Linked DNA regions of Prochlorococcus marinus XMU1419. The protein of the gene in region 2 interacts with the protein of the main gene of each other region in a pairwise test. Links are inferred from orthologs where the notes say so. Each region holds a gene or a part of one and is shown on either strand. Other genes may lie near its edges.

Region 1 (3,046 bases), on a different replicon or contig from region 2:
AGTTTCCTACTAAGTAAACGGGAGATTTTATTATCTCTGAACAAAATTTTGTAATTTGATTACTCCATAAATCAAATGAATATTTAATTGAATTTTGTTTATAAGCTTCGTAATTTAATAGGGCAATGGGCTGACTGCTTTCTCCGAATCCTATGAGGTCAATTGCGTAGCAATTAAAAAATTGTCCAAGAAAATTTTGATTGTGTCTCCAATGTTTCTTAGATGCTCCAAATCCATGTACTAATAAAATAGTAATGTTATTTTCGTCAGAAGATTTTTTTGATAAAGACCATGAAATGTCCCAATTTTTCCATTTCCAAATTTCAGATTTATTAAAATACACTGCGAATAAGATATTAATTAAACTTTAATTCAAAAAAAAAATATTTGTTATTGATTAATTATTCTTAGATAAGAAAAAAGGGTTTCATCTTATGGAAAAGAATAAAGTTGTATGTATTGGAGAGGCTTTAATAGACAGGATCCGTAATAAGTCAAATCAAGGATATACAGATTTTTTGGGTGGCGCACCGGCTAATGTTTCTTGTGCATTAAAAAAATTAGAAATAGATTCTACATTTATTGGACGTTTAGGAAAAGATGATTATGGAAAAAAATTTATTAAGCAATTTAAAGAATTGGAGGTTAACTCAGATTTTTTACAATTGGATAATGATGCTTCTACTCGGATCGTTAATGTCGATCGAGATCAATTTGGAGATCGTTTTTTTTCAGGATTTGAAGCAAAATCTAATTCATACTTTGCTGATGAAGCTCTTAGTAAGAACTTAATCGAAAATCAACTTCCAAATTTGGAGAAATTATTTCTAGAAACAAAATATTTAGTTACAGGAACCAATATAATTTCATCTAAAGTTTCTGCTGAGACTATTTTTTTTCTTATTGAACTTGCTAATAAATATGAAGTTAAGGTAATTATCGATTTAAATTGGAGAGAGGTCTTTTGGGATTATTCGGATTTTTCATCAGAAATTAGTAATACAGCGCGAGTGAATTTAATTAAAAATTTTTTAAATCATGCTCATGTTTTAAAACTTGCTAAGGAAGAAGCTACTTTGTTTTTTAAGAACGAAAATTCAATGCTTATATCTCAACAAATGTCAGAAAGACCAGATGTAATAATAACTGATGGAAAAAATCCTGTTGAATGGTTTATAAATGGATTTCAGGGCACTACAGAAACTCCTGATTCACAAAAAATTGTCGATACTACTGGTGCTGGTGACGCCTTTCTAGCTGGATTAATTTCAAAATTAATTTCTTCTGGTTATCCTTTAAATGAATTAGCAATCCAAGACTGTGTTAATTTCGCAAGTGTTTGTGGACTATTAACTTGTCTTGGTGAAGGTGCAATCGAGCAACAACCAGATTATGAAAAGGTTAAAAAATTTTTAGGATCTCTTATTTCATAGTGTCTTCCGAAATTTTTAGCGTAACTAATTTCTATTTTCCAGAAATCTTTAATAAGTGGTTCTATTAATTCTGGCCATTCAACAACTAATATAGCTTCGCTTTGTAATGCCTCTTCTTCTTCAGAAAAGAAAACTTCTTTGGCTGAAGAACTATGTTCTAGTCTGTATAAATCAAGGTGAATTAGTGGAATTTTTCCCGAACTATAGTGATGCGATAAAGCAAAAGTAGGGCTTGTAATATCCTCAGAGATAGATAAACCTCTGGCAATACCTTGTACAAATGAAGTTTTGCCTGCTCCAATTGGACCCTTTAATAAAACAATTGATTGTGGATTTAATTTTTGTGAGAGTTTTTCCCCTAAATTTAAAGTCTCTTTTAAGTTCTCAACAAACACAAAATTACCCAAAAATCATATATAGTTTAGTAGAAAAGGTATTTACAAGATATGGTTATCGCAAATTCAATTAAAACAACGGTTCCTAGTTTCGTAATCTCTGATATTTCATTATCAAATTTTGGACGTAAAGAAATTAAAATCGCTGAAACAGAGATGCCAGGATTAATGGCACTCAGAGATAAATACAAGAACGAAAAGCCACTCAAAGGTGCAAAAATAGCTGGAAGTTTACATATGACAATTCAGACAGCTGTACTAATAGAAACTCTTGTTGATCTTGGCGCACAAGTTAAATGGGCTTCATGCAATATTTTTTCAACCCAAGATCATGCGGCTGCAGCTATTGCTGATCAAGGGATTCCGGTATATGCAAAGAAAGGTGAGACTCTTGATGAATATTGGCAGTACACCCACTACATACTTGATTGGGGTTCAGATTCTCCAAATATGATTCTTGATGATGGAGGTGATGCAACAGGCCTATTGATACTTGGTAGTAAAGCAGAAAAAGATTTGTCTGTTTTAGATAATCCTAATAATGAAGAAGAAATTGCTTTATTCAATTCTATTAAGTCTAAGTTGCAAATTGATGGCAGCTTCTATTCCAGAATCAAAAGTAAAATTATTGGTGTTACTGAAGAAACTACTACTGGTGTTGCTAGACTTTATCAACTTCAAAAGCAAAACGCTTTACCATTTCCAGCTATAAATGTTAATGATTCAGTAACAAAAAGCAAATTTGACAATTTATATGGCTGTCGGGAATCTTTAGTTGATAGCATTAAGCGAGCGACTGATGTAATGATTGCGGGCAAAGTTGCGTTAGTAATGGGATTTGGTGATGTAGGTAAAGGCTCAGCTCAGTCATTAAGAGGACTTGGTGCCATTGTAAAAGTTGCTGAAGTTGATCCAATTTGCGCGCTACAAGCGGCAATGGAAGGTTATAGCGTAGTTAGGTTAGATGATGTTGTCGAAGATATAGACATATTTGTTACTGCCACTGGTAATTATCAGGTAATTACCCATGAAAATCTTGTCAAGATGAAGGACGAAGCCATAGTTTGTAATATCGGCCATTTTGATAATGAAATCGATGTAGCTTCATTAAAAAAATATTCTTGGGAAAATATTAAGCCGCAGGTTGATCACATAACTTTACCGAGCGGAAACAAAATTATTCTTTTAGCCGAAGGTAGATTAGTTAACTTGGGTTGT
Region 2 (3,128 bases):
AAGACCAGGATGTTCAAAGCATTCTTTAATGATTCCAATTTTTAAATTCTTTATAGATTTATTTAAATCAGTTAAATAATTTGGTACGGGTTTATCAAGACATGTTGAATCCAAGGGATCATTTCCAGATATTGAATAAAGGATTTCAGCAGCATCTGAGACAGAATTTGTAATTGGCCCAATTTGATCAAGAGAGCTAGCAAATGCTATCAGTCCCCATCTACTTACTCTTCCATAAGTAGGCTTAAGTCCAACAACACCACAAAAAGAAGCTGGCTGTCTAATTGATCCTCCAGTGTCAGAGCCTATAGCAGCTGAACATAATCCAGCCGCAACTGAAGCAGCACTCCCTCCTGAACTTCCTCCTGGAACTCTATTAATATCCCAAGGATTAGATGTAACGCCAAAGACAGATGTTTCTGTTGAACTACCCATTGCAAATTCATCCAAATTTGTTTTTCCTAAACAAATACCACCTGAAGACCATAATTTACTTGATGCAGTGGATTCATATGGAGCGACAAAGCTTTCAAGCATTTTGCTTGCACATGTAGTTACAACTCCTTTAGTACAAATATTATCTTTTATTGCTATTGGTATTCCCGCAAGAGGTGGAAGTATCTCTTCATTCTCTATTAATTTATCTATATATTTTGCTTGATTAATAGCATTATCTTTTGTTGTAGAAATGTAGGAGTTTATTTGGGTGTCATAAGAATCGATTTTTGAAAAAAAATCATTTACTAATTCTTTAACAGAAGCATTTTTACTATTAATTTCCTTTCTTAAAGATTTAAAATCCATTTCTTATCTTCGTATATATTAACTATTATCAAATAGTTAAAGGTTCTTCTTTTTTGCAACGAACAAAACTATGCTTAATATTTGTTGAACCTTCATCTGACAGATCTTTAATAAAAGAAAACATGTTTTCCTTTAAACTACGTTTTGTAATAAATGGGCCATACCAATACGTAACGTTTGGTTGATTTGTCTCAATTTTAGCCCACCAAGCTAAGCCGAGTTTGTTTCCAAAATTTCTAATCAATTTTTAGTTGGTTTTAAAAACCTTCGATTCTTGTCAAATTCTATACAATTTTGTAGTAAAAGTTCAATAAATTTTCATTAATCATATAAATATATTGAAACAACGATATTTTAATTAAATCTAAGAAAATTCAACTTTAACTAATAAATTTATTTACTTGTCAAGTGAAATAGAGATATTGCTGCTGCAACTGAGGCATTTAAGCTTGATGTTTTCCCTTTCAGAGGAATCCTTAATAAAAAATCGCATTTTTTTTGAGTAAGCAAAGAAATACCTTTATTTTCAGACCCGACTACCACTACCATAGGACTTTTTTCATGAAATTTTGAGATCGATAAATGACCATCTCCAGATAATCCAATAACAATAAAACCATTTCTCTTTAGCTCATCAAGTGCTCTATTTAAATTAACAACTCTACTTACTGGCAAATGCTCTATAGCGCCTGCAGCTACCTTGGCGACTGTCCCTGTTAAGCCAGCAGATCTCCTTTGAGGAATGATGATGCCCTTGCAATCAAATGCCTCTGAAGATCTTATGATTGCACCTACATTATGTGGATCAGTAATTCCGTCTAAGGCCAGGATAATTGGATTTGCTGAATTTTGCTTTGAAAAACAGATTAACTTTTCTAGGGATATTGTTTTAGAGCATGCTAATTGCAACGCGACACCTTGATGAGAAGCACCAAAAGTTAATTGTGAAAGCCTGTTCCATGAAACTTCTTCAATGAGGACTCCTTTTGATTTAAGTTCCTTCAGTAAAATATAGAATTTCTCTGAAGAAAAGATTTCTGATGTACACCAAATCCTATTTATAGCTCTTTCACTATTAAGTGTTTCATAAACTGAATGTTTCCCCCATATCCAATCATCAAAATTTTTTTTATTAAAGCGTTCTTGATTCATATTCTGGGCTTTATTAGAAGCCTCTTTATTATTTTTATCTTTTGGCTTTATTCTTTTATTAGATAAAAAGTTATTTTTGTGTTTATCAATTTTTTTTGAATTGTTAACATTCTCATTTTTAGTAGAATTGTTTAAAAGAATATTACTTTTTTTTGATGAACTTGTATCTTTATAGTAAGAATTAGAATAAGAATTTTTGTTGAAGTGTTTGCTATTTTTTTCAGAAAAATTCTTTTTAGAAGTATTTTTCATAGAGTCATTGCATTTTTAATTCAAGATAATCAAAAAGAGTTGATAATCTTTGAGGATCTTTTAGAAACAGCCACCCAATAAGAGTTTCAAAACCAGTTGCTTTAGAATATACGACAGGGTTTGAGGACTTTGGGTTTCTCTTCGTTTTATTTCTAGCACGTCTAATTAAATCCATTTCATTTGCATTTAATAAATGTTCAATATCATCTAAAGATTTTGATTGAGATATTGCCTTTACTTCGTTAACTACTGATAAATGGAGTTCTTTTGATTTTAATGGAAAATGAACATGTCTTAGTCTTTGATGAAGTTCCCATACCGCATCCCCAAGCCAAGCAAGTTGAATGACACCAATTTCATCAGGTGAGCCATGTGGAACTAAGTTTTGAATCCAATAATTCAATTTTTGAAAAAAGTTAATGCATCTTCAAGACTAGACTTTAAGTTAAGAAAATCTCCTAAACGTACAAGTTTAATTGTTTGAGCGACTCTCGAGTTTCCAACAACCGAGAAGCCTAACTTCAACTTTTTACATTCTTTAGCAGTTTGGACAAGAGCACCAAGACCCGAAGAATCTAGAAAATCAATTTTTGTAAGATCAATAACGAATGGTAACTCATTTTTTAAATTATTAGTAATAAAAGACTTAAATTGTTTTTCTGAGAAGGCGTCAAGCTGACCTTTAAAGGTAAAAACAATAATGTTTGTTTTTATATCTAGGTTTCCTCTTAAAGAAACCGTAAGCTTCTGGAAATCTTCTATGATCAAGTTCCTCCCAAAAATAATATATCAAATGTAATTATCAAATCAAAAGAAAACAATATGTCAACATCTATCTAACATTAGAGAAACAAATTTTTTAAATAAATAATCTGAATCATGCGGACCAGGTCCTGCTTCTGGATGATATTGAACACTAA

Evidence for each region.
Region 1: the proteins of rlmB (region 2) and tsaE interact in binary tests that used the Escherichia coli proteins (3 or more experiments, as listed by UniProt). The link is inferred for Prochlorococcus marinus XMU1419 from one-to-one orthologs.

The regions. Positions count from the first base shown.
Region 1 is NZ_JAAORO010000003.1:492,546-495,591, reverse strand. The notes cover bases 110-2,816. They hold tsaE (tRNA (adenosine(37)-N6)-threonylcarbamoyltransferase complex ATPase subunit type 1 TsaE), read right to left. Parts: upstream 1,829-2,816; coding sequence 1,391-1,828; downstream 110-1,390. Other genes in these bases: ahcY (adenosylhomocysteinase), read left to right, coding at 1,880-2,816; HA151_RS08835 (carbohydrate kinase family protein), read left to right, coding at 435-1,433; HA151_RS08840 (alpha/beta fold hydrolase), read right to left, coding at 110-343. Outside these bases: more of HA151_RS08840, read right to left, coding at 1-109; more of ahcY, read left to right, coding at 2,817-3,046. UniProt on the Escherichia coli protein: Required for the formation of a threonylcarbamoyl group on adenosine at position 37 (t(6)A37) in tRNAs that read codons beginning with adenine.
Region 2 is NZ_JAAORO010000002.1:164,898-168,025, reverse strand. What follows is about bases 204-2,992. They hold rlmB (23S rRNA (guanosine(2251)-2'-O)-methyltransferase RlmB), read right to left. Parts: upstream 2,209-2,992; coding sequence 1,198-2,208; downstream 204-1,197. Other genes in these bases: HA151_RS04505 (STAS domain-containing protein), read right to left, coding at 2,608-2,976; HA151_RS04510 (ribonuclease III domain-containing protein), read right to left, coding at 2,213-2,611; HA151_RS04520 (DUF1816 domain-containing protein), read right to left, coding at 833-1,048; gatA (Asp-tRNA(Asn)/Glu-tRNA(Gln) amidotransferase subunit GatA), read right to left, coding at 204-804. Also shown: more of gatA, read right to left, coding at 1-203; carA (glutamine-hydrolyzing carbamoyl-phosphate synthase small subunit), read right to left, coding at 3,034-3,128. UniProt on the Escherichia coli protein: Specifically methylates the ribose of guanosine 2251 in 23S rRNA.